2 regions of the Siminovitchia jepli genome follow, and region 1 is predicted to be linked to the other one. Evidence: riboswitches for the same ligand, from Rfam matches in the RefSeq annotation. Region 1 holds a riboswitch; the other holds the start of a gene.
What was found. A riboswitch is a leader RNA that binds a small molecule or an ion and turns the genes downstream of it on or off. The one in region 1 is predicted to bind thiamine pyrophosphate.

Region 1 (10,350 bases):
AAAAGACATTCAAAAAGCTGATTTCCATTCAAAGGGAAATCAGCTTTTGAATTTCATTTTTTATTTAACGATTAATACCGGTGCCTTCACTCTTTTGGCAACTTTATGGCTGACGCTGCCAAGCACCATCTCTTGGAGCGCATTGAGTCCCCGGCTGCCGACGATCACCATGTCACAGGAACTTTTATTGGCATATTCAACAATTGCGGGACCTGGATCACCGTTAAGCATGGTTAGTTTATGAGGAATGCTCGCTTTGGCAAAAACCTCTTCAACGGGAATCAATCGTTTTCTGCGCTCTGCCTCCAACGTTTCAAGATTCTGGCTCTGAAGCACTTCACTTTTCGATTTTGAAAAGTCCATCACATAAATGATTTCTACTTCAGCACCTTCGGACAGCTGCCCGAGTCTTGCCGCTTCCTTCGCTGCTCGAATTGAATTTTCGGAACCATCAGCAGCAACTAGTAATCTTTTTAACATGTAGATCTCCTGCCTTTTTTGTACATGGCTATCCTTCTGTTTTTCCATGAACAGCCATACGATTTACCGGGTTGGAGCTCGGTGTTGTTCAGACCACCCAACCTTAATAATTACCATTTTCTTCAATATTAGTATAACTTAATGAATTCATGCAAGTCATCCCAGTGGATTTGGGAAAATTTTCATTCTGATTTTTTCTTCAATGTTAACAATCATAACATACAGAGTCGCTTTTCCTTTAGTCACCAAAGCGAGTTTCGTTATTTGTTCACATATTTTCAAAAAAAAAACGCAAGAGCCGGGCAGCAATCAAATTTTCAATCTATCATGCAAAGGCTTGCCCAGTTTCGTATTTATCATCTTCCAATACGAGGATTCCTTTCTTTTCGGGAGCATTTGGAAGACCCAGCTCACGCGCAGAGCAAATCATCCCGCTGGATGCAATTCCTCTCAGTTCCGCATCCTTGATGACCATGCCGTTCGGCATGACAGCTCCTGCTTTGGCGACGACAACCTTTTGGCCTGCTTGCACGTTGGGAGCACCGCATACGATTTGCAGCTCTTCCGAACCGATATCAACCTGACAGACACTCAGCTTATCTGCATTGGGATGCTTTTCTTTATGTTTAACGAATCCGACAACAAACTTCGGTGAGAGATCCGCTTCTAATTTCTCTTCTATTCCGTTTTCAGCAAGCGCACGCCCAATTTTTTCCACCAACTGGCCGGACAGCTCCACATTTCCTTTTGCATCAATGGCTATATATTTGGAGGCGTGAAAAAGATTGAAGCCGCCTGTTGTATTCGTTTCTTTATCAAAGATCCGGACTGCATCCCCTTTTCGTTCAAACGTAAGGTTCTCCCTGTCCAATTCTTTCAACACGATGATCAATGTATCGCCGATTCCTTCACGATTATAAAATACATTCATGTTTTTTTCCCCTTTCCATCGTCCATTCTCTTATTTTTCCCCATGATAAATATCGGCTCAAGCTTGCCATTTTCATACATAAAAGAGAGTGCCGTGATCGGCACAAGGCCATTTGTAAAAAAGCTCATTGTCATTTGGGCCAGTACATCGTAGCCGACTTCATTCCGCAAATCGGCAATGATGAGAACGTCTTGATGGGGTACAGCCACAGCCATATCCCCTTTTATATTCTTTGACGTTTCCTCTAGAAATTTTTCGTTTAATATCCGGCTCGCGTCGTATCCGTCATTCGTATTCAGGAAGTAAAAATCGTTTCCAGCCACCTCGTCTTTTTTCATGGACGTCGGAAGTGAACGAACATTAAAACGTGCCATTTCCCTAATCTCGCCCGGATCAAGGCCCTCTTTTTGAATAAACTGCTCATCAATCAGACGATATGTTTTTCCGAGATCAAGCGCATAATATATTCTTGTCTCGGCAGTATGCTCATCAGTCAAGAATTTGTTTCCGTCTTCGGATTCCACTGGAAACGAAGTCGATCGAATAACTGGAAAAATATTTTTTTCACTTCCGGCAACAGATTGTTCCCGATTCATGACCACCAATGCTTCTTCCGCATAATAAACGACTTCATCTATCGCTTTGTCTTTTTGGTCATGCCATTTGGCAACGATCCCGGGCAAAGAAATATCGATTCCCTTTCCACTTGCCGTATTTTCTATGCGCAGCACTTCCTTGTTTCGATCATATGTAAATGTTCGGCCTTCTTTTTTCAGCCGCTTCTCAAGCTCGTCTTTCAGCTTCCGTTCATTCATTTTCATCTCAGAATCCTCCTCGGCAATATGGCTACACCCCATATTACACGAAAACGCCAATTGCCAAAAGGAAGAGGCTTATCCGTCAAATGACAGAAAGCCTCCTCGACACTCTACCTGCTTATAGATTCCTTTAATTGTATTACCTCATCCAAACTTAATTTGGTCAGCTTTGCCACCTGTTCATTTGCAAAGTTCTCCTTAAGGAGTTCAATGGCCAATCTCTTTCTTTCCGACACTCTGCCTTCTTCTCTACCTTCTTCTCTGCCTTCTTCTCTGCCTTCTTCCCTGCCTTGTTTCCTGCCCTCCTCAAGCCCTTCCTTTTTCCACTTCTCCCAAGTCTCGGCCAAAGTTGGCAGTTTCATGAATTCTTCTGAACGCAACATCTGTGCCGCCTCCTTCGTAATGATTGGTTGGATGTCATCCCTGAGCTTTTGTTCGAACTCTTTTGGAAGATGAAGGATCAACTCAATGAAATAAAACAAAGCCGATATATATTGAGATTTTTCTTCCGCTTGTCCCTCCTCCTTTTTCAGGATATTTCTTAAAAGTTCCCGTTTAAAGCGATAACGTTTTTGATCATCATTCTTCGTCTCATTTGCATAAATGCCGGCCAGCACCGCCATGGCAAAAGGGTTTTCGGAACGCACAAGGGCCTTTGTATCCTGATTTGCCAGTGCATATACATTGTACTTATACTGCAATTCCGTCCCAAAAAAGGAATAATAGAATGTGCCTGCTGGCTGGCTTGTTATATCTGAAGTAATGAAGGCGATGGCGCAAACTTCCCTATCATATTTATCATAGATGCGATAGAAGTATTGGAACATTCTTCGCTGAAAATCTTTCAAGCCGTCCCCCTGAACTTCAACATGTATCAATATCCATTGTTCTTCCCCGTCTTTTAAAAATACCTTGACAATCTGGTCTGCAACGCGTTTTCCTTTCTTTTCACGAATCACTCTCTTAAACAGCTCTTGCTGCAAAAACTCAGGCTCCTTCGAAAAATCAATGGCTTCATATAATTGGGGGGTGACAAATAAAATGAATTCCTCAAACAATTGGGTAATCAGTTTTTTCCAAAGTCCGTCATAATCAGGTGATGCAGCATCATACCTTTCCACTGGTTCACATACTGCGGCATTCAACATTATTTTACCACACCCTTTCACGGCAATTGAATCTGAATATTACATTAAATATACCACGAGCGAACATATGTTTCAATAAAAAGCACAAAAAGAAAAGAATGGAGTCGAATTTTCTCCATTCTCATTCTTCTTTATCAGTTTGGTAGGCTGTTGATAAAATCTTCAATCTCCTCCAGCGTCTTGCGGTCTTTGCTGACGAATCTTCCCGCCTCTTTGCCATCATGGAAAGCGACAAAGCTTGGAATGCCAAAGATATCCAGCTCTTGGCAAAGTTCAAGAAATTCATCGCGGTCCACGTGAATAAAATGATATTCCGGATAATCTGCTTCTAACCTCGGCAATACGGGCTCAAGCACCTTGCAGTCCGGGCACCAGTCCGCAGAAAACATAAAGATTGTCCGCTCTTCATTCTTCCATTGTTCAAACTGTTCTTTTGACTGTAATTTTTCCATATTAACCTCCAGTATTGATGAGCATTTGGCCGGATTTGATCCAGCCGCGTTTTCTCATATATTCCGATATAATTAAGCTTATCACAGCCGGACCGATAAAATGGAGTACAATGACTTGGATGAGAACACTAACTGAAAACCCCATCGTCGTAAATGTCATGATTTGCCCGACAAGCCCGCTTGTTCCCATACCTGCTCCTGCTGCATTGCTCGTCATTCTCCAGACGGTTGCTCCAATTGGAGCCAGAAGGATGCCTGCAGCCGTTGGAGGAATTAATATGAGCGGATACCTGATAATGTTTGGCACCTGGAGCATGGATGTTCCTAGCCCAATGGCGAGCAATCCGCCCACTTTATTTTCCCTGTAGCTTGCCACAGCAAAGCCGATCATTTGGGCACTGCAGCCAATCGTGGCGACACCGGCTGCAAGTCCATTCAAATCAAGCATTAAAGCGATCGCCGCACTTGAAATCGGGGCCGTAAGAGCAAGCCCCATTAATGTTGCCACAACAATTCCCATGATGATCGGACGCTGGTCGGTTGCCCACATGATCCAGCCGCCGAAAACCGTCATAAATTTTGAAATAGGTGCGCCAACAAACTTTGCTACAGCAAACCCGGTAAAAATGGTTACAAATGGAGTGACAATAATATCAACTTTTGTCTCCTTGCTCACCATTTTGCCAATTTCCGTTGAAATCAATGCAGCCACGTAACTGCCTGCAGGACCGCCAAATGCAGCACCGGCTGCCCCCGTTGCCACTGCTGCAAAGATGACCAAAGGCGGTGCGCCAAGCCCAAAAGCGATGGCTGCCCCAATCGCCGGTCCCATCAGCCCCATGGCCATATCGCCCATTTCAACCAAAAATGGCCAGACGAGTTGTTCACCAGCCGTTTTGATAATCAATCCTATAATCAATGAAGAAAAAAGGCCGAGCGCCATATAGCTTAAAGCATCAATTAAATAGGCTTTTGCCGTTAAATGGACACCTTTCCTATTGAGAAATTGTTTCACGAAAAATCCCCCTGTAAAAGATAAATATCAGTCCACTTAACTAGTGTAAAGACAACTGTATGTTTTGTCTATTATTTATTTTATATTTTTCCCTTAACGAATGAAAACACCCCCATAAAACTGGAGGTGCCAATACAAGATTCTTATTCAACGAGATTGATAAACAGCTTCTCCGCAGGAGAAGCTTCTTCAATATAATTTGTATCTTCAAGCCAGCGGATGACTTCTTCCCATAGTTCTTCCGACTGGCTTCCAAATGGTTCTTTTTCAGCTTCCATTTTCGGAAGCAAAATGTTCAGGCTTGCCTTTTCTACTTCTTCGCTCAGCGGAAAGTTTTCTTTATCCTGATTATCCAATAGAATTCCCAATGCTTCTTCCGGGTTTTCCTTCATAAACTCATACCCTTTGGCAGCTGCCCGCCAAAAAGCACGGATTGAATCTTCTTTTTCGTTCCACGTACCATCATTAGTAACAAACACCAGCTCATAATAACTTGGAACGCCGAAATCTACAGGGTTAAAATGTTCCGTTTCTATCCCCTGCTGCTGCAGCATAGGGACTTCATGGTTAATAAAAGCACCGCTTACCGCATCAACCCGCTTTGTCGCAATCGCCGCATTCAGTTCAAAGCCGATATCGGTCATCTTTACTTTGCTCATGTCTCCGCCGTCGGACTCTACGATCGTCTGTACGAGCGGTTCATTGAGCGGGATACCCGGCCAGCCGACTGTTTTTCCTTCCAAATCTTTCGGCCTCTTTATATCACTGTCTTTCAAATAAATTATATGATTGAGCGGGCTTCTGACAATCGCCGCAACAGATTTTACCGGTACCCCGTCTGCCCTGGCCGTGATTACATCTGACTGATAGGTGATGCCGAGTTCAATATCCCCCGTTGCAGCCAGGTTAATAGGATCCGTTGGATTGGCCGGGAAACGAATATTGACATCCAGGCCTTCCTCTTCAAAATAACCTTTCTCCTTTGCAGCATACAAATAACTATGTACGGCGTTGGGATACCAGTCCAGCATGATGTCAAAAGATTCTTTGTCCGTTTTATTTTTTTTATCTGCATTCGCAGCCGTTTCCTTGTTTTCTCCTCCACAGCCAGCTAGCAGCAAACTTGAAGATAGCACACTGGCCAATGCCCATTTCTTTATCATTTTACATTTCTCCATTTCAACGTTATTTTTTCCAGCCAACCCACAAGTAAAAACAGTGTAATTCCCAAAACCGACAGAATGACGATCGGCGCAAACACCCCGGCTCCATCAAACTGTGTCATCATTCTTCTACTAAAGTATCCCAGCCCCTTGTCAGCACCCAGCCATTCCCCGATTGCCGCGCCGATGACACTCAGCGTAACGGCTACTTTTAATCCCGAATAGAATTGGGGCAATGCGGACGGAAGTTCCACCTTAAAGAAAATCTGGCGTTTCGTGGCCCTCATCGTTTGAAGCGTTTCTTTTAAATGAGGATCTGCGGACCGCAGCCCGTCAAACGTATTGACCGTAATCGGAAAGAAAGTGATCAGTACTGTCACGACGACTTTGCTCCAGATGGAATAGCCAAACCAAAGGACGAATATCGGAGCAAGCGCAATGATGGGTATCGTTTGCGAAGCAATGAGCAATGGAAAAAACGCCTTCCTTACAATATCGCTCTTATGCATCCAGATGGACAAGCCGACACCACATATAAGCGACAACAAAAGTCCGATAAGCATAATCAGCGTCGTTGGCAGCAAATGTCCGATAAAAAGGACTGCCCTGAGCTCCCAAAGCCTTTCTGCAATTTGTATAGGTGATGGCAGTATAAAGGGTTTTCCATACAGGCGGGCGCCGCTCTCCCATCCAATTAAAAGCAGCAACAGGAGCAAAATTGATAATCCGTATTTTTTCAATAAGGTCATAATGTCACCAATTTTCTTAAATCAAGCAATATCTTCTCTTTTAATTCTGTAAAAGCAGGATCTTTTAAGTTCTCCACCGTCCGCGGTCTGCCGAGCGGCACCGGAATTTCTTCGAGACGGGACACCGGCTTTTGGCTGAACAACAGTACCCGATCGGATAGGAACAGCGCCTCCTCTACATCGTGAGTAATAAAGAGGATTGTTCTACCCGAATCAGCCCATTGTTCAAGCAGCCATTCATGCATGACTGTTTTCGTAACGGCATCCAGTGCGCTGAACGGCTCATCCAGGAGCAATAAGCAACTACCGCCCAACAAGGCACGCAAAAACGAAACACGCTGACGCATCCCTCCGGATAATTCATGGGGATAGCGGTGTTCAACATCTTTTAAACCAAATACTTCCAGCTTATCAATGACTTCGGGCCATACATCTTTTTTGTTTAACCTTTTTAACATGAGCGGCAAGGCGGCATTATCGACGACCGAAAGCCAAGGCAGCAGTCCGTCCTTTTGGGACATATATCCAACATGTCCCTGCCTGTTGGAAGGCTCCTCACCATTCACAAAAATACAGCCGCTGTTTTGCTTTTCAAGCCCTGAAATAAGTCGGAACAATGTACTTTTCCCGGAACCGCTTGGGCCGACAACGCTCACAAACTCGCCTTTTTTTACTGAAAAACTTAAATCTTGCAGTACAGGATCCTGTACATCCGAGTCATAAGCAAAAGATACGTGCTGAAAAACCAGAGCTTCATTCATCATAAGGCCCCCTTTCCTGAAATGGATTGCTCGTTTGTCCCCCTTTCTGTGGTGAGAAATGCTAAGGCACCATACATGAAAAAAGAGCACTTCCCAAAAAGAAGTGGCTCTGACCCATTTAACAGAATGCATGCGTATACAGATTATATGAATACGCGTTCTTTCCACTTCCCTGCGCTAGCATTATCTAGATCAGGTTAAAAGGGTTGAGGAAGTCCTCTCTCAGCTTTTGGCACCCCTAGTGTTTCCCATATTTTATTAACAATCCTTCCCTTTAATATATATATCATTTAACCTAAAAAATCAAATAGAGTTTGAAATTCCTTTCAAGGGGAAAATAGGTGCGGTTGATGGTATGATGAATGTATATGCAAAGGAGGAGGTAATATCGTGAGATTAACCGTATACTTGGCAGGAGAAATCCACAGCAGTTGGCGTGAGGAAATTAAAGAAAAAGCACAGGCACTCAAACTTCCGGTCGATTTTGTCGGGCCAATGGAAGACCATGACCGCTCCGACGCCATCGGCGAAGAAATCCTTGGCGAGCAGCCGAATGCCATTTACAGGGACGCGGCAGCTTCCAGCTTTAACAACTTGAGAACACAAGTCCTCATGCAAAAATCAGACCTTGTTATTGCGTTGTTTGGAGAGAAGTACAGGCAATGGAATACAGCCATGGATGCAAGTGCGGCCGTTACATCGGGAAAACCGCTCATCTTAATCCGCCCGGAAGAACTGCATCATCCCTTGAAAGAGTTGTCCCGGAAAGCAAACGCAACGGTGGAAACAGTGAATCAGGCCATAAAAGCGCTCTCATATATTTTAGAATAGGCCCTTATTAAAATAAAAAGCACAGAAAGCTGTTTGTGAACTGCTTTCTGTGCTTTTTAATAATTATCCCCGTCTTTTCTTTTCCCTCTGTCCGATCAGCAGTGTTACGATATGGCCGAACATTTCGGAACGGTCAATGCGTCCATTGGTGAAAACGCCAATGGCTCCTTCTTCGGAACTGATTCCGGTCCTTTGACAGTAATCATCCATGACCGGTCCAAGTTCTTCACCTGACCGAAGGCTGCCGGCGATTTCCTCCGGCAGCAGAATACGCGCACCGCCTGCCAGCACCGTCTTTCTCCCCCTTTCGGCCAATGCTCCCCAATTGCACAAAAAGAGGCCAAAAGGCGTTTCCGCAACGCCGCCTTCCAAGCCGATCGCCAACTTCGCTTTACTGTGATCCAAGCAATATTCAGCCCGATGGATGGCGCCATGTATCGTTTCCTCATCGGAGAAAGGCATGGCACTTACATTTGATGGGGCATCTATCGGGACAATCTCAGTCTCCATGCCCAAACCAAGAAGGGTATTTTGCACAGCTTTTAACTTTGCTCTGTTTTTTGAACCAACGGCAATAATCATAATGCCACTCCCATCCAGCAAACACTCATTTTATCTTTACCCAATTTCAATCCTGCTTATTGATTTCGAATAGACTTTACTGTAGACCAGTCGCTGGCTTTTACCAGCCTGGTTAACAGCTCTTTTGCCGCCGCATAGTCATCGACATGGACGATTGAAGCATGTGTATGGATATAGCGTGCGCAAATTCCAATCACCGCACTTGGCACCCCTTCGTTGGCAGTATGTACACGGCCTGCATCCGTTCCTCCCGGAGAAACAAAGTATTGGTAAGGAATATCATGTGTTTTTGCCATGTCCAGAATAAATTCGCGCATCCCTTTATGCGTGACCATCGTTCTGTCAAAGATTCTAAGCAAAGCCCCTTTTCCGATATGGCCGAATTCTTTCTCGTCTCCGGTCATGTCGTTGGCTGGGCTGGCATCAAGTGCAAAGAAGAGGTCGGGCTGGATCATATTGGCACTTGATGCCGCTCCCCGCAGCCCCACTTCTTCCTGTACGGTGGCGCCGGAATAGACGATGTTTGGCAGTTTTTCATTTTGTATTTCTTTTAGCAGCTCAATTGCAAGCCCGCATCCGTAACGGTTATCCCATGCCTTGGCCATAATTTTTTTCGGATTGGCCAATGGCGTAAACGGACAGACCGGAACAACTTGCTGTCCCGGTTTAATTCCTGCCTTCACGGCATCCCCTCGGTCATCTGCCCCGATGTCAATCATCATATTTTTGATTTCCATCGGCTTTTTTCTTTGTTCCTCCGTAAGCAGATGCGGCGGAATCGAGCCGATGACTCCTGTTACAGGCCCGGTGTCAGTGATGATCTGGACCCGCTGTGCAAGCATCACCTGATTCCACCAGCCGCCCAAAGGCTGAAAGCGGATCATCCCGTTTTTCGTAATTTGGGTGACCATAAACCCGACTTCATCCATGTGGCCTGCCACCATGATTTTAGGACCTGAAGGGTCACCTGATTTTACGCCAAAAATACTGCCCAATCTATCCTGTATTACCTGATCTGCATATTTTTCAAGCTGTTCGCGCATAAACTCTCTAACTTGGTGCTCATTTCCCGGAGCGCCCGGAAGCTCCGTCAGCGTTTGAAAAAGAACAAGCGTATCTTTGTCCAAATCCTCAACCCCTCTTCAGTGTATTTATTTGTATTTTAACATGAAACTGTTTTTGTCAAAAATAGGAATCCTTATATTCAAGGTCGAACTGCTTGCCTTCTTCCTGTATACTTAACTTATGTTATATTTTGGAGGTGCTCAATTGTGAACTGGAAAACATTTCTACTGGGAGCAGGCGCCGGCCTCATTACCGGCTATTTCGCAAGTGAAGCCATAAGAAAAAATTGTCTCATATCAGAAGAAAAAGTATTGGCGGATGTGAAAAACGCTTTTAAACAAACGGGTGAAGTTGA
Region 2 (7,110 bases), on a different contig from region 1:
CACAATCCATTGTAGAACAAACTTCATCTTTACTTGGTGTGTCCATGAGCATTACTGATTCAGAAGGATTGATTATCGGTTGTGACCGCAAAGAGAGAATCGGAACATTGCACCGTGTATCCGCCCAGGTCATCAGAGAAGGAAGAGAAGTGATTTTTACCAATGAAAAAGCAAAGGCGCTCGAAAATGTACTGCCGGGTATAGCCGCACCCATTCGGTTTCACCATCAAATCATTGGGGTGCTGGGTATTATCGGAGAGCCGTCTGAAGTGAAAAAGTACGTCAACATTGTTCGAAACCATGTGGAGATGATGCTGCAGGAAAATTTTCGCACTGAATCATTTTTTCTCGAAATGAAAACAACAGAATTGTTTGTTCAGCATTTGATTCATTTGGATGAATGGCAAAATCATGGGGAACTGGAAAACTATTGTGAAATGCTCGGATATCAGTTTGATCAACCCAGGGCTTGCATTTTGATTCATTTGCCGTCCCTTGTACGAACAAAAACAGAGGCAAAACAGTTTGCCAAACTCTCACAACTCGAATTAAAAAACTTTATTTGTCATTTATTCCAAGGAAGCCTGGATGATATTGTCTGTCCAATCAGCCGGGACCAGTGGGTTGTCCTGAAACAAATGGAAGAGCAAGATATGGGAAAACTGGGGGAACTTTGTGGACAATCAGCAAGAAAACTGGCTCTTTTCATGAATCGGCATCATCTTCATTGCAAAGTCTCCATTTCTTATGGCAAGTGCTATAAGGGTTTTGCTGGCGCATCCCGCTCGTATCGGCAGGCCCAAAAAGCATTGATGATCGGATTGGAAAAAAGGAGGGAGGATGCGGTATATTCGTTTGATAGCTGGACCATCCTTCCTGATATCTTTTTGGAAGAAATCGATCTATCTTTTTTGGAACTGTTTACTGATGACATACAAAAAATATGGGCCCATCCTGAAGCGGAAGTGTTGGTCGAGACGTTTATTGCCTATTGTGAAAATAACATGAACGTCAGCCGGGCAGCCAGAAATCTGTATGTTCACCGCAACACGCTCATCTACCGGCTGAATAAAATAAATGAGTTGTTTCAAATTGATACCCAATCGTTTGAACAATGCCATATTTTATATGTTGTTTTAAAAAAGAGCATGAAAGACAAGGTTTATAAAAAGCAGATGAACCATTGAGGAAATGAAAAGAGGCAAACCCTAATGGCATCTCCCCCGGGCCGGTCCCATTCCGCTTGAAAAACAACCAAACGGGCCGCTCCAGTAACGCTCATACAGATCGTGCATAAGATAAGGAGATGAAACAGAAATTCCCGCCGCATGTTTGCATTTTTTGAGAAAAGGGTATTGAACTCATTAAGCGAAAACTCGACTATAGACATGAACAGGGGGAGTATACGTGAGCATGATTTCTTCAACGTCTAATGCACAAGAGTTGGAGGGCGGTTCAAACCTTCAGATAGAGTCTTTTGTAAAAGGAGATCCGTCACCTTTTAGGGACATCGATTACACTGCAACAAAAGTATATGAATTGACCGATTACACTTTTAGAACGCCGTTGGAAAAAATGGATGTGTTCAACCAACTGCTGAATATTCCGCATCCGTTTAAAATTTGGATATTGCCTGTGACGGAGCCAACCACTTCTTTGTTAAAAGAATTGCCGAAAGACAAAACATATGAAAAAACGGCCTCTTTATTTACATTGCTTTCTTCAGTCAAGGAAACGATGGAAAGGGACCGGACATTTATGGTAGTACACAATCAATTATGTACCGAACTGATCAACATACTGGAAAATTTGGGTTTCACTGTAACAGAGAAAAACCCGGAAGAATTAAAAGCAATTCAAATCGCCTAAAAACCGGTAGATTGCCGCCTGTTCCGGATTTTGCCATAGGGCCTTCGCCCTCCTCACGGACGAACGCACTGCCTGCCAGCTGCACACTTCCGCCTACTGCCAAGCGCATAAAAGCGTATTCGACATTAATTTCGAATACGCTTTTTCATTTGAAGAACCAGTTGTACTTGCAATCACTCGCTATAAAGAATATTCTGATAGTACTGGCGCTGTCGGGGAAAATGTCCCGGTTATGCCTCGGTGAATGGAATGGCGAGTTCAGCAAAACTGCTTATTTTCACCGGAATTTAATGAAACAGCATTTTTAGCGGGGGTGGTCGGCATGCACGTCGTTATTGCCGGAGGGAGCGGTTTTCTTGGTTCCAAATTGCAAAAGCAGCTTCTTGAAAAGGGATATCACGTGTCCGTTTTAACGAGGAGTCCGGAGAAAGTCGGGAAGTCGAGTGGACTTTCAGTGGTCGAGTGGCTTGTAGAAGGAGCAAGACCCGAAGAACAGCTTGGTCAAGTAGATGCTTTCGTCAACTTGGCTGGAGAAACGATCAACGGAATTCGCTGGACAGGCAGAAAGAAGGAAAAAATTTTACAAAGCAGGCTGGCTGCGACAAAAGAGGTGATCCGCTTAATAGGCAAACTGGAACAAAAGCCTGAAGTACTGATAAACGCGTCGGCTGTCGGATATTACGGCATGTCTGAAACAGGCAGCTTTACGGAAGACACGAAAAGCGCGGCCACCGACTTTTTGGCGAATGTTGTAAAAAAATGGGAATCTCAGGCGAAAGAAGCCGAACAGCTCGGAGTCCGGACAGTGCTTGTCAGGCTTGGCCTTATCCTTGGACGGGAAGGGGCACTCCCGCTCATGGCGCTTCCTTATAAATTGGGGGTTGGCGGGACGGTTGGTTCCGGAAGGCAATGGGTTTCCTGGATTCATGGTGAGGATGCCGCCCGTTTGATAGAGTTTGCTATCACGAAATCTTCCCTTTCCGGTCCGGTGAATGCAACAGCCCCTGAGCCGGTTCAAATGAAAGAGTTTGGAATGACGCTTGGTTCGGTTTTGGACAGGCCCCACTGGCTTCCGGTACCAGAATGGCTGTTAAAGATTTTACTGGGGGAGATGAGCAGCATGCTGATCAGGGGACAGCGGGTGGTTCCTGAAAAAGCGCTTGAACATCAATTTGTTTTTGCGTATCCAAACTTGGAGCTTGCATTAAAAGAAATTTTTGATAATAATAGATGACAAGTTTATCAATAATTAGATTTTTTATCCAGTTTATGCTACTATTTATCTATACAGTAGCATGACTAGAGGATGAAGATATGAGCATGGAAAAAATGAATATCGGGGCGATAATTAAATACCATCGCCAATTAAAGAATATGACCCAGTTCGAATTATGCAACGGGATTTGTTCTGTCACGCATTTAAGCAAGTTTGAGAACTACAACAAAGAAGCGAACTGGGAAACGATCATGCTGCTGCTCGACCGGTTGGGCATTTCTCTTGATTCCATCCAGCAGGCATCCAAGAAGATTTCTGCCGAACTCTCCCATTTGCTTGATGCAATGCTTTCTTACGACAAGGAACGGGCAACAGAATGCTACAATCGGGTGGAAGAATTAAAAGAGTACATTAAATTTTCCAACTATATATCACTCTATCATTTGTATGTATATCGCTACCATCTGCTGATGAACGATTTCGAAAGCGCCGAGAAGGAACGAGAAATTATCAGACAAATTGCCAATTCATTGGCAGAGCAGGAAAAAGCGCTTTATGAGTTTATTAATGGTGCTTTTTATATTATAAAAGGCGATTATAAAATATCGCTGGATATTCTTCTAAAAGTAGAAGCAGATGATCTATTGCCATCTTCGTGGCGAGCGGAGCTCTATTATTTCATTGCTTTAAACTATGCTAATCTGAAGGATAGCAGCAGCAGTATTGCGTATGGCCATAAAGCGTTGGAGGCGTTTTCCAGGTCATTCAACTATATGCGGATTTTACATACCCAGTTTCTATTGGGCATTGCCTATACAGATTTGAGCATTTATGAAAATGCCGCGGAACAATATCGCTATATATTTAAAAATATGAACTTGATCAACACGGATGAACTTAAGTCCGCCATGTACAATAACTATGCCCTGCTTCTGGAAAAAATGGGGAGATTGGAAGAAGCGGCCCGCCACTATATTCTTTCGATGGACCATGCCAAGACGAATCAGGAATACTTGGTAAGCTTATGCAGCTACACTGAGCTGCTCATTTCCCAGGGCGAGAATGAAAAAGCACTCCAAAATATTTCTGAAATATTGCGGGAAACAAAATCGGGCTCCATGAAAAAGCAGCAGCTCATTTTCCGATATTATCAATACTTGCTGAAAAATCGAAAAGGCAAAGCGATGGATTTTCTGGAAAACGACTTGCTTCCATATTTGGAAAAGGCCTACTTTGTAGAAGATTATAATAAATTCGCTTTATCCCTTGCCCAATATTATGCAGACACGAACCCGGATAAAGCGCTTTATTATTATAAAAAAATCGCTGAAAGGGGTGAATAAAATGAAAAAACTATTTCTAACAGCAGGAGTGGCATTTGCGCTTTACGTGGCTCCAATTATTGGAGGAATTTTTCCACAATCACCGCCAATTTTCCCACCGGTGTAAAAAACTGCTCCTTCTTGGAGCAGTTTTTTCTTTCTGTTATAATAGAATTAACTTAATAGCATTTGAGTAGGGGAACCGGTGTGGCCGGTTGAGATAGCATTCGGGAAATGCTGACCCTTTGAACCTGATCTGGCTCATACCAGCGAAGGGAACGTCAATCAATTGAACATACATCTTTTTTTGGCGCCTTCGGGGTTTTTTCCCGGGCGCTTTTTATTTTGCAAGGAGGAGAACTTATGAATAAACGGTTGGCAAGCTGCGTGATATTCTTTTTTTTGCTGGCCGGCTGCGGGAACCATGCAGCCGATCAGCATGAAAAGGAAGAAAAAGAACATAAAAAGGTGGCAGTCGTGCTCGACTGGACGCCCAATACAAATCATACCGGCCTCTATGTGGCGAAGGAAAAAGGCTATTTTGAGGAAAAAGGCTTGGATGTTGAAATCATGATGCCAGGAGAAGCAGGCTCTGATCAGCTAGTTGCCTCCGGAAAGGCCGAGTTCGGGGTCAGTTATCAGGAAAGCGTGACGGAGGCGCGCGTCCAAGACGTGCCGATTGTGTCCATCGCAGCCGTCATCCAGCACAATACATCCGGTTTCGCTTCACTTGCCGAAAAAAATATCACATCACCGAAAGATTTTGAAGGAAAAACCTACGGAGGCTGGGGCGCCCCGCTTGAGAAAGCTGTCCTGGCTTCATTGATGGATGTGGATGGCGCCGATATAGAGAAAGTTGACATTGTCAATATGGGGGATGCCGACTTTTTTACGGCGGTAAAAAGAGATATTGATTTCGCCTGGATTTATTATGCGTGGACAGGGGTAGAGGCAGAGCTCCGCGGGGAAAAGTTGAATATGGTCTACTTGACCGATTACTCGGACAAGCTCGATTATTATACGCCGGTCATTACGACGAACGAGAAAATGATCGAATCGGATCCGGATACGGTAAAAGCATTCATGGCAGCCGTCTCCAAAGGTTACGAGTTTGCGATCGACCAGCCCGGAGAAGCTGCGGACATTCTTATCAAAGCAGTACCCGATCTTGATCCCGAACTTGTGAAAAAAAGCCAGGAATGGATTTCGCCCCGTTATCAAGATGATGCGGCCCGCTGGGGAGAACAAAAGGCTGAAGTATGGAAAAACTACATGGACTGGATGCTGGAAAAAGATTTGCTGGAAAAGGAAATGGATGTAGAAAAAGCATTCACAAATCAATTTTTACCTGAATAGGAGGAGAGGAAATGGCGAATTCACTTGTCAGCATACAGATCATCCCGAAAACAAAAAATGGCGAAGAGGTGATCCCATACGTTGATGAAGCGATCAAGGTGATTGACGAATCCGGAGTCCGTTATGAAGTACATTCTTTGGAAACGACGATGGAAGGGGATTTTACCAAATTGATGGCCATCGTCAAAAAAATGAATGACCGGATGGTTGAAATGGGCAGTAAAAATGTGATCTCCCAGGTGAAAATTTTGTATCAGCCGGACGGAATTTCAATGGATCAACTGACGGAGAAATACCGGTAATGGGTGCGCTGGTCAAAAAAGGATGGAGGCCGCTGGGGGTCCTCCTCCTTTTATTATGTATATGGGAAGTATCCGTAAAACTTGCCAACATTCCGGGCTGGCTGCTTCCTGCCCCCAGTTCCATTGCAAAAGAAGCTGCATCCGGAATTGCGGGGCTCCTGCCGCATATACAGTCAACGATTTGGCTTTCCGTCGGAGGATTCATCATCGGCTGTACAGTCGGCGTGCTTGTGGCCGTCATGCTTCATTTGCTGCCGGGGGTTCAGGAATCCGTTTATCCGCTCCTTATTTTATCGCAAAATGTTCCGATTATCGTACTGGCGCCGCTTCTCGTTATTTGGTTCGGATTTGGGCTTTTGCCTAAAATCATTGTCATCACTCTTGTTTGCTTTTTCCCGGTTGCAGTAGCAGCGATGGACGGATTCAGAAGCGTTCCCGCTGAAATGAAGCATTACATGGTGATGGCCGGTGCATCAAAAATTCAGACGTTTACAAAATTGGAATGGCCATACGCGTTGTCATCCGTTTTTTCCGGCCTTAAAATTTCTGCCACATACAGCGTAATGGGCGCGGTGATTTCGGAATGGCTTGGAGCGAAACACGGGATTGGTGTTTATATGACGCTCGCTTCCTCATCATTCCGGACAGACCGCGTTTTTGTCGCCATTTTCATTATCATGGCCTTGAGTTTGCTGTTTTTTGGCGTGATCACTCTTGCGGAAAACAGGCTCATCAAGTGGAGAAGAAGGAAGGTAATGTGAATGGGCCATTTAACGATACAAGGTGTAAGCAAAAATTTTGGGCAAAAAGAAGTTTTACAAGACATTGATTTGGACATCACAGAGGGGGAATTTGTTTCGATCCTCGGTCCTTCCGGAAGCGGGAAAAGTACGTTGTTTCATGTGATCGGCGGCTTGCTGAAGCCTGATCAAGGTTCCATCTTTTTAAACGATCAAGATATTACCGGGAAACGGGGCTTTATCAGTTACATGCCGCAGCACCATGCGCTTTTTCCATGGCGTACCGTCCTGCAAAATGTATTGCT

Region 2: another riboswitch for thiamine pyrophosphate. It lies ahead of AB1L08_RS06800 (ABC transporter substrate-binding protein); the one in region 1 lies ahead of AB1L08_RS04670 (ABC transporter ATP-binding protein).

What each region holds. Positions count from the first base shown of each region.
Region 1 covers NZ_JBFEGN010000006.1:8,095-18,444, forward strand. The annotation lists gene AB1L08_RS04630 (universal stress protein) at 61-480, opposite strand; gene ytpR (YtpR family tRNA-binding protein) at 806-1,411, opposite strand; gene AB1L08_RS04640 (DUF1444 domain-containing protein) at 1,408-2,232, opposite strand; gene AB1L08_RS04645 (RpnC/YadD family protein) at 2,340-3,377, opposite strand; gene AB1L08_RS04650 (thioredoxin family protein) at 3,512-3,829, opposite strand; gene AB1L08_RS04655 (PTS sugar transporter subunit IIC) at 3,831-4,844, opposite strand; gene AB1L08_RS04660 (ABC transporter substrate-binding protein) at 4,988-6,007, opposite strand; gene AB1L08_RS04665 (ABC transporter permease) at 6,004-6,756, opposite strand; gene AB1L08_RS04670 (ABC transporter ATP-binding protein) at 6,753-7,517, opposite strand; TPP riboswitch at 7,670-7,767, opposite strand; gene AB1L08_RS04675 (YtoQ family protein) at 7,908-8,348, shown strand; gene AB1L08_RS04680 (DUF84 family protein) at 8,412-8,930, opposite strand; gene AB1L08_RS04685 (M42 family metallopeptidase) at 8,987-10,057, opposite strand; gene AB1L08_RS04690 (PepSY domain-containing protein) at 10,202-10,350, shown strand, end outside.
Region 2 covers NZ_JBFEGN010000011.1:15,043-22,152, forward strand. The annotation lists gene AB1L08_RS06780 (CdaR family transcriptional regulator) at 1-1,187, shown strand, start outside; gene AB1L08_RS06785 (hypothetical protein) at 1,408-1,869, shown strand; gene AB1L08_RS06790 (TIGR01777 family oxidoreductase) at 2,192-3,103, shown strand; gene AB1L08_RS06795 (helix-turn-helix domain-containing protein) at 3,184-4,428, shown strand; TPP riboswitch at 4,593-4,702, shown strand; gene AB1L08_RS06800 (ABC transporter substrate-binding protein) at 4,771-5,763, shown strand; gene AB1L08_RS06805 (thiamine-binding protein) at 5,775-6,065, shown strand; gene AB1L08_RS06810 (ABC transporter permease) at 6,065-6,826, shown strand; gene AB1L08_RS06815 (ABC transporter ATP-binding protein) at 6,827-7,110, shown strand, end outside.